Regions from separate parts of the Streptomyces sp. SLBN-8D4 genome, predicted to be linked through region 2. Evidence: riboswitches for the same ligand, from Rfam matches in the RefSeq annotation. Region 2 holds a riboswitch; the other holds the start of a gene.
The links. A riboswitch is a leader RNA that binds a small molecule or an ion and turns the genes downstream of it on or off. The one in region 2 is predicted to bind S-adenosylmethionine.
Positions count from the first base shown of each region.

Region 1: linked by a shared signal. The riboswitch ahead of thrC (threonine synthase) and the one ahead of RKD20_RS32275 (aminotransferase class V-fold PLP-dependent enzyme) in region 2 are both predicted to bind S-adenosylmethionine.

Region 1 covers NZ_JBMGQC010000001.1:5,357,030-5,361,704, reverse strand. The annotation lists gene groL (chaperonin GroEL) at 1-761, opposite strand, end outside; gene RKD20_RS24345 (cold-shock protein) at 1,284-1,490, opposite strand; gene RKD20_RS24340 (MoaD/ThiS family protein) at 1,934-2,209, opposite strand; gene thrC (threonine synthase) at 2,206-3,486, opposite strand; SAM riboswitch class I at 3,504-3,662, opposite strand; gene RKD20_RS24330 (glucosyl-3-phosphoglycerate synthase) at 3,811-4,675, shown strand, end outside.
Region 2 covers NZ_JBMGQC010000001.1:7,107,511-7,112,185, reverse strand. The annotation lists gene RKD20_RS32280 (protein kinase domain-containing protein) at 1-714, opposite strand, end outside; gene RKD20_RS32275 (aminotransferase class V-fold PLP-dependent enzyme) at 783-2,144, opposite strand; SAM riboswitch class IV at 2,265-2,381, opposite strand; gene trpD (anthranilate phosphoribosyltransferase) at 2,458-3,522, opposite strand; gene RKD20_RS32265 (cytochrome b) at 3,710-4,675, opposite strand, start outside.

The DNA of each region.
Region 1 (4,675 bases), 1.8 Mb from region 2:
CCCTCGACGTCCTCGGCGATGATCAGCAGCGGCTTGCCCGACTGCATGACCTTCTCCAGGAGCGGGAGCAGGTCCTTGACGGAGCCGATCTTGGAGTTGGCGATGAGGATGTACGGGTCGTCGAGCGACGCCTCCATCCGCTCCATGTCGGTGGCGAAGTACGCCGAGATGTAGCCCTTGTCGAAGCGCATACCCTCGGTGAGCTCCAGCTCCAGACCGAAGGTCTGGGACTCCTCGACGGTGATGACGCCTTCCTTGCCGACCTTGTCCATCGCCTCGGCGATGAGCTCGCCGATCTGGGTGTCGGCGGCGGAGATGGAGGCCGTGGAGGCGATCTGCTCCTTGGTCTCGACATCCTTGGCCTGCTCGAGCAGGGCACCGGAGACGGCCTCGACGGCCTTCTCGATACCGCGCTTGAGGGCCATGGGGTTGGCGCCGGCGGCTACGTTGCGCAGGCCTTCCTTGACCAGGGCCTGGGCGAGAACGGTCGCGGTGGTCGTACCGTCACCGGCGACGTCGTCCGTCTTCTTGGCGACTTCCTTGACCAGCTCGGCGCCGATCTTCTCGTACGGGTCCTCGAGCTCGATCTCCTTGGCGATGGAGACACCATCGTTGGTGATCGTGGGGGCGCCCCACTTCTTCTCGAGGACGACGTTGCGGCCCTTGGGGCCGAGCGTCACCTTGACGGCGTCCGCGAGCTGGTTCATGCCGCGCTCGAGGCCGCGCCGTGCCTCCTCGTCGAACGCGATGATCTTGGCCATGTGAAGTGGTCCCTCCAGGACTGGGGGTGATTCCTTCGGACCGCGCCCGCGCCCGCGACGGACGGCTCGCCTGCCTGCGGATCCTTGCCCCACTAGGCCTGCGGGCCTCACCGACCCGGTCCATCTTTGTCACTCTCACCTTCAGAGTGCTAACGCCAATGATTAGCACTCGGCATGGTCGAGTGCAAGCGCCTACCGAAGACCGGGGTGCGTTCGACCGTCGGACGGCTGCCTGCCGGTGGGGGCTGAGCGCGCAGTTCCCCGCGCCCCTGGGTGGGTTGCAGTGGCCCGGCGCCACGGACGATCAGGGGCCGCCGCAGGCATCCAGGGGCGCGGGGAACTGCGCAGAAACGCCCGCCCCCACCGAACCCGCACCCGAAACCCCACCCGCGCCCGCACAAGACCCCGCCCAGCCGCCGGAGGCACATGCACATGCCGAAGGGCCCGTACCCATGACTCCCCATGGGTACGGGCCCTTCGGAGAAGAACGAAGAACGACGCTGTTGTTACCCGGCGCGTGCTTCAGCCAGTCGCGAGACGGACCATGTCCGCCTGCGGCCCCTTCTGACCTTGCGAGATCTCGAACTCGACCCGCTGGCCCTCTTCAAGGGTGCGGTAGCCGTCCATCTGAATCGCGCTGTAGTGGACGAATACATCCGCACCACCGTCGACCGCGATGAAGCCGTACCCCTTCTCCGCGTTGAACCACTTGACGGTGCCCTGAGCCATGCCTAACTCCCCTATTACTGGCCCTTGCACGGATCCACACTTCATGGATCCGGGTCAGACCTCACCCCCCACATGGTTGGGGGCGTGCGCCGGAACGCGTCGACCGCGGCTGAATGTATCTGTCCAACTGCCGTCTGCAACAGGTCAATCGGACGAGAATTCTGGACGGAAGGGGTCCGGAATGTAGTGAGAATTCGCCCGAATTCGGGGCAAGTCGGGCCCCATAAAAGGAGCATAAGGCGCAAAGAACCCACACACTTTGGCTACTTCTCGTCGCATCCGAAGTCGGAACTCATATGCGTCCGGCATGAAGGAAGCAGCGGGTTCCCCAACTGTACCGTGCTCAACCATAGAGAATTGCCCCCTCCGCTTCTCTCGCGGAGAGGGCAATCGGATGAACACTCGGTAATTACTGTTACCGAAGGTAATGACCAGTCATAAGGTCACCCGCCGGCAACCGCCGGGATGATGGAGACTCCGGCCCCGTCGGGCGTCGCCGTCTCAAGCCCCTGCTCGAACCGCACATCGTCGTCGTTCACGTACACGTTCACGAACCGCCGCAGCTTGCCCTGGTCGTCGAGAACACGCGCGGCGATACCGGTGTGGTTCTTCTCCAGATCGGCGATGACCTCGGCGAGGGTCCCACCCTCGGCCTGCACCTCGGCCTGGCCGCCGGTGTAGGTGCGCAGGATGGTGGGGATGCGGACGTTGACGCTCATGCGAGGCCAGCCTCTCGGAAAGAGTCCAGGTTCGGACGAATCGTGGCGGTGAGCCCGGTACCGGCCACCGCGTCCAGGGTCTTGAGACCGTCGCCGGTGTTCAGCACCACCGTGGTCTTCGTCGGGTCGAGGACGCCGTTCTCGATCAGCTTTCGCGTCACACCCACGGTCACGCCACCCGCGGTCTCCGCGAAGATGCCCTCGGTCCGCGCCAGCAGCTTGATCGCGTCCACGATCTGCTCGTCGTTCACGTCCTCCACCGCACCGCCGGTTCGGCGGGCGATGTCCAGCACGTACGGGCCGTCCGCCGGGTTGCCGATGGCGAGCGACTTGGCGATGGTGTCCGGCTTCTGGGGGCGGACCACGTCGTGCCCGGCCTTGTACGCCACCGACACCGGCGAGCACCCCTCGGCCTGCGCGCCGAAGATCTTGTACGGCTTGTCCTCGACGAGCCCCAGCTTGATCAGCTCCTGCAGACCCTTGTCGATCTTCGTGAGCTGCGATCCGGAGGCGATCGGCACGACCAACTGGTCGGGGAGCTTCCAGCCGAGCTGCTCGCAGATCTCGTACGCCAGGGTCTTGGACCCCTCCGCGTAGTACGGCCGCAGGTTGACGTTGACGAAGCCCCAGCCCTCGCCGGCCGGGTCGCCGATCAGCTCGGAGCAGAAGCGGTTCACGTCGTCGTAGTTGCCCTCGATGCCGACGAGCTCGCCGCCGTAGATCGCGGCCATGACGACCTTGCCCTGCTCCAGGTCGTGCGGGATGAACACGCAGGAGCGGAAGCCGGCGCGGGCGGCCGCGGCACCCACCGCACCGGCGAGGTTGCCGGTGGAGGAGCAGGAGAGGGTGGTGAAGCCGAAGGCGCGCGCGGCCTCGATGGCCTGCGCGACGACACGGTCCTTGAAGGAGTGCGTCGGGTTGCCGGAGTCGTCCTTGATGTACAGGCCGCCGGTCACGCCGAGCTCGCGGGCGAGGTTGTCGGCCTTGACGAGCTGGGTCCAGCCGGGGTTGATGTTGGGCTTGTCCGCCACGTCCGCGGGGACGGGCAGCAGCGGGGCGTAGCGCCAGATGTTCGCGGGTCCCGCCTCGATCTGCTTGCGGAGCTCCTCGGTGTCGTAGGCCGAGAAGTCGTAGGCGATCTCGAGCGGGCCGAAACACTCCTCGCAGGCGAAGACCGGGCCGAGGGGGACGCGGTGACCGCATTCGCGGCAGCTCAGCGCCGCGGCGGGACCCAGGTCGACGGAGTTCGTGGTGCTTGCAACTGTCTGCGCAGCCATGGAGGCGAGGCCCTTTCTCCTCATCTTCCTCACGACGCATCTCGCCGTGAGACGGATTTGGCACCTTCCCGAGTCGGGAGCCTCGCGGAGACGATCGTCAGCGATCGCTACGAGAACCGACTGGAGGGTTGCCGGGGCTTCATCGGGCCGTATCCCTCTGCCCCTCTGGATGAGCGGTATGAAGTTGTGAACGGCGGGCCACCCAGGACATGCGATGGTCACCCGCGTTGTTCAAGACTGTAACCGAAGGCCAGGACAGTTGAGATAGTCGTCCGAACGGCGAGATGGATCACACGCAGATCACACGCAGAGGAGCCGCGCACTGTGCTGAACGAAGTCGAGCGCTGGCTGGCCGCCCGGTCCTGGTCCGCGAGCGATCGCCCACTCCACCGGATCATGGCCGCGAAGCGGAGCACGGGTCGGACCGTCAGTGTCGTCCTGCCCGCGCTCAACGAGGAGGAGACGGTCGGTGACATCGTCGCCGTGATCCGTCATGACCTCATGCAGCAGGTCCCGCTCGTCGACGAGATCGTCGTCGTCGACTCGGGATCGACCGACCGCACCTCGGAGGTCGCCGCCGCGGCCGGGGCGCGGGTCGTCCACCGCGACGACATCCTCCCGCGCATACCGACCGTGCCCGGCAAGGGCGAGGTCCTGTGGCGCTCCCTGCTCGTCACCAGCGGGGACATCGTCTGCTTCATCGACGCCGACCTGAAGGAGTTCTCCTCGGACTTCGTCTCCGGCATCGTCGGCCCGCTGCTCACCGACCCCGAGGTCGACCTGGTCAAGGGCATGTACGACCGTCCCCTGGGCGGTGCCGCCGGGCAGGGCGGCCGGGTCACCGAGCTCATGGCGCGCCCGCTGCTGAACATGCACTGGCCGCAGCTGGCCGGTTTCGTGCAGCCGCTGGGCGGCGAGTACGCGGCCCGGCGCTCGCTGCTGGAGCAGCTTCCGTTCCCCGTCGGCTACGGCGTCGAGCTGGGCATGCTGGTCGACGCCCTGCACCTGGTCGGCCTGAACGCCCTCGCCCAGGTGGACGTCGGGGTGCGCAAGCACCGCCACCAGGACGGACAGGCCCTGGGCCGGATGTCCGCCGCGATCTACCGCACCGCCCAGCTCCGGCTGGCCCGCGGTCACATGATCCGGCCCGCCCTCACCCAGTTCGAGCGGGGCCGGGACGGCTTCGAGC
Region 2 (4,675 bases):
CGGTACGGCGGACAGGTCGACGTCCCCGGTCAGGATCCGCAGCAGGACGACCGAGTCCTGGCCCTCGCCGAAGGGTTCCTTGCCGCCGGAGGCGTAGGCGAGGACCGCGCCCAGGGAGAAGACGTCACTGGCCGGCACCACCTGGGCGCCGTTGCGGATCTGCTCGGGCGAGAGATAGCCGACCGACCCGACGACCACGCCGGTCCGGGTCAGCGCGGTGCCCTCCAGGGCCCGGACGATCCCGAAGTCGATGACCCGGGGGCCGTCCGGCGAGAGCAGGATGTTGGAGGGCTTGAGGTCCCGGTGCACCAGCCCCTTGCCGTGGATCGCGGCGAGCGCCTCGGCGAGCGCGGCCGCCAGCAGCCGTACCGCGTCCGCGGGCAGCGGTCCCCGGTCGAGCACCGCGTCCCGCAGGTTGGGTCCCTGCACGAACTCGGTCGCCATCCACGGCCGCGCGGCCTCGGTGTCCGCGTCCACGACCCGCGCGGTGTACGTGCCCGCCCCGCCGACGGTCTGCGCGGCCCGCACCTCGTGCCGGAACCGGGCGCGGAAGGTGCGGTCCTCGGCGTGCTCGGCCCGTACGACCTTCACCGCCAGCCGCAGTCCGCCGCGCGCCTCGGCGAGGTACACCTCGCCCATGCCGCCGGACCCGAGTCTGCCCAGGACCTCGTAGGGCCCGATGGTCCGCGGGTCCGTCTCGCGCAGCTCCTGCACCCCGTGCTCCCCCTGCATTCCGTACGGCTGCCGAGGGGGAGCGTATACGCGTGCCGGACCTCAGTACGTCAGACGGCCGGGACGCAGCGGCCGTCCTCGGTGCGGTACGTCCACTTCGCACCGTCCGCGACCAGTTCCTTCACGGCCTTCACAAAGCGCTCCACGTGCTCGTCCGGCGTGCCCGCGCCGAAGCTCACCCGGATCGCGTTGAGGGACTTCTCGCCCGGCGCGGCCTCGGGGGCACCGCACTCGCCCTGGGACTGCGGGTCGCTGCCGAGGAGGGTGCGGACGAGGGGGTGGGCGCAGAAGAGGCCGTCGCGGACGCCGATGCCGTACTCGGCGGAGAGGGCGGCGGCGAAGTGGGAGCTGTTCCAGCCCTCGACGACGAAGGAGATCACGCCGACGCGGGGGGCGTCGTCGCCGAAGAGGGACAGGACGCGGACCTCGGGAACCTCGGCCAGCCCTTCGCGGACCTTCCCGATCAAGTGCTGCTCACGGGCGACCAGGCTGCCGAACCCGGCCTCGGTCAGCGCCTTGCAGGCGGAGGCGATGGAGTAGGCGCCGATGACGTTGGGCGAGCCTGCCTCGTGCCGCGCGGCGCTCTCGTGCCACTCCACGTCCACTCCCCCGTCCTCGCGCCGGGTGACCTTGCGGCTGGCGCCGCCGCCCGCGAGGTAGGGGTCGGCGGCCCGCAGCCAGTCGGCGCGGCCGGCCAGGACACCGGAGCCGAAGGGTGCGTAGAGCTTGTGGCCGGAGAAGGCGATCCAGTCGACGTCGAGGTCACGGACGCTCACCGGGTGGTGCGGGGCGAGCTGGGCCGCGTCGAGCACGATGCGGGCACCGTGGGAGTGGGCGGCCGCCGCGAGCTCTCGTACGGGCCACAGCTCACCGGTGACGTTGGAGGCGCCGGTGACGCAGACCAGGGCCGGGCCGTGGGGGTCCCGGTCGGCGAGGGCCTTCTCCAGGGTCTCGACGGCCTGCCGCGGGGTGCGCGGCGCGTCGAGGTAGCTGACCCGGGCGTCCTGCCAGGGCAGCAGGCTCGCGTGGTGCTCGGTCTCGAAGACGAAGACCTGGCAGTCGGCGGGGAGGGCGGCGGCGAGGAGATTGAGCGAGTCGGTGGTCGACCGGGTGAAGATCAGCTGATCGTCGTCGCGGCAGTCGAGGAACTCGGTGACGGTCCTGCGGGCGTTCTCGAAGAGGTCGGTCGACAGCTGGGAGAGGTAGCCGGCCCCGCGGTGCACGCTGCCGTAGTAGGGCGCGTACGCCGCCACGTCGTCCCACACCCGCTGGAGGGCCGGTGCGCTGGCCGCGTAGTCGAGCGCCGCGTAGGTGACTTCGCCGCCGGTCACGAGCGGGACGGTGACATCCCGGCCCAGAACGGGCAGCTGGGCACAAATGGTCTGGGCGGAGGCAGCGGTGGAGACAGACATGGGGAACTCCCGTGGAAAGAGAAAAGTGAGATGGGTGTGCGGAGGCGGGGCTCGGCGCCCTATCGCATTCGCTTGCTCACGGAAGACTCCTCGAACGACCAGGATCCCTGGTTCGTGAGGGATCCGTGCTTGCCGCAGACCTCGCTGCCTACGGCCTGGTCTTCACCCGGGGCACCCCGCCACGGACGGAGGGTTGCCGGACAGTCGGCCGGGGCCTCATGACTGTCACTCATGACCTGGTCAAAGAAAATACGTGAGGTGATCGTCGTCCCGCAACCCGTGTCCGGATCGCGGGACGACGCCCTGGTGTTCGCTACGCGTTGCTCGCGGCCACCCAGCGCTCCAGCGTCCGCTTCGCCGACCCCGAGTCGATCGACTCGGCGGCCTTGTCCATCCCGGCCCGGAGCTGCTCGGCCAGGGTCCCGGTGCCCGGGTCCAGGGCGACCAGCGCGGCCGCCGAGTTCAGGAGTACGGCGTCACGGACCGGGCCGGTCTCGCCGTCCAGCAGTTTCCTGGCGACCTCCGCGTTGTACGCCGGGTCACCGCCCCGCAGGGCCTCCACCGGCACCAGCTCGATGCCGACGTCCCGGGGGTCGAAGCTCTCCTCGGTGACCTTGCCGTCGCGGACGATCCAGACGCGGGAGGTCGACGTGGTCGTCAGCTCGTCGAGGCCGTCGTCGCCGCGGAAGACGAGGGCGGAGTTGCCGCGTTCGGCGAAGACGCCCGCGACGACCGGCGCCATGCGCGGATCGGCGACCCCGACCGCCTGGGACCGCACCCGTGCGGGGTTGGTCAGCGGGCCGAGGATGTTGAACACCGTGCGGATGCCCAACTGCCCGCGGGCGGCGCCCGCGTGCCGCAGCGCCGGGTGGAACTTGACCGCGAAGCAGAATGTGATCCCGGCCTCACCGGCCACCTCGGCCACCCGTCGCGGGGTCAGCTCCAGGTTGACGCCGAGCTTCTCCAGGACGTCCGAGGCGCCGGACGCGGAGGAGGCGGCCCGGTTGCCGTGCTTGACGACCGTGGCGCCGGTGCCGGCCACGACGATCGCCGACATGGTGGAGATGTTGACGGTCTTGGCGCCGTCGCCGCCGGTGCCGACGATGTCCACGGTCCGCCCGGGCACCTCGATCACATTGGCGTGCGCGTACATCGTCCGCACCAGCCCGTTGATCTCCTCGACCGTCTCGCCCTTGGCCCTGAGGGCGACCACGAAGCCGGCGATCTGCGCGTCGGTCGCCTCGCCCTGCATGATCCGGTCCATGGCCCACGCCGTCGCGTCGGCGCTCTGGTCCCGTCCGTACAGCAGGGCGTTCAGTACCTCGGGCCAGGAACGGCCCGCCGCGGTGTCGCCTCCAGCGGGGGTCACAGCGCTCATGGGGCCGCTCCAGATGTCGTAGAAAGTGTGCCCACACCCTATCCAGCCCACAGCACGCCGCAGGGCCCCGTCCGGCGTTCGGACGGGACCCGACAAGCCCCCACCGAACCCCCACGGCAAAGGGCCCGTCCGACACACCGGACGGGCCCTTACTACCGCGCGTGGCGAGCGCAGCGACAAGCAGCGATCAGTGGTGGCCGTGGCCGCTCGTGATCTCCTTGTACTCCTCGACGGTCGGCTTGGGGATCTGGGCCTCGTCGCCGTAGTACGCCTCGCTCAGCTTGGCGCGCAGCTTCTCGGTGCCCTTGATCTTCCGCTCGACGCCGTTCTCGTCGACCGCGGGACCGATCTGCGCCGGCGCGTACTGCTCGTGCGCCGTGAGCGTGTGCAGCTGCTCCTGGCTGAGCGGCTCGTGGACCTCGATGAACTCACCGTGCGGCAGGCGCTTGATGATGCCGGACTCGCGGCCGTGCAGCACCTTGTCCTTGTCGCGGCGCTGGAGGCCGAGGCAGATCCGCTTGGTGGCGACGAACGCGAGGACCGGGGCGACGAAGAACGCCACCCGCACGAACCAGGTGATGGCGTTGATCGACAGGTGGAAGTGGGTGGCCCAGAGGTCGTTTCCACCACCGATCAGCAGCACCATGTACCAGGTGATCCACGCGACACCGAAGGCCGTACGCGTCGGGGCGTTGCGCGGCCGGTCCAGGATGTGGTGCTCGCGCTTGTCGCCGGTGACCCAGGACTCGATGAACGGGTAGACCGCGATCGCGACCAGGACCAGCGGGAAGATGACCAGCGGGATGAACACGCCCAGGACGAGCGTGTGGCCCCAGAAGTTGATCTCCCAGCCCGGCATGACACGGATCAGGCCCTCGGAGAAGCCCATGTACCAGTCCGGCTGGGCGCCCGTGGACACCTGGTCGGGACGGTAGGGGCCCATCGACCAGATCGGGTTGATCGAGGCGATCGCCGCGATGGCCGCGATGACACCGAAGACCAGGAAGAAGAAGCCTCCGGCCTTGGCCATGTAGACCGGCAGCAGCGGCATGCCGACGACGTTGTTGTTCGTCTTGCCGGGACCCGCGAACTGCGTGTGCTTGTGGTAGAAGACCAGGATCAGGTGGCCGACGACCAGGCCGAGCATGATGCC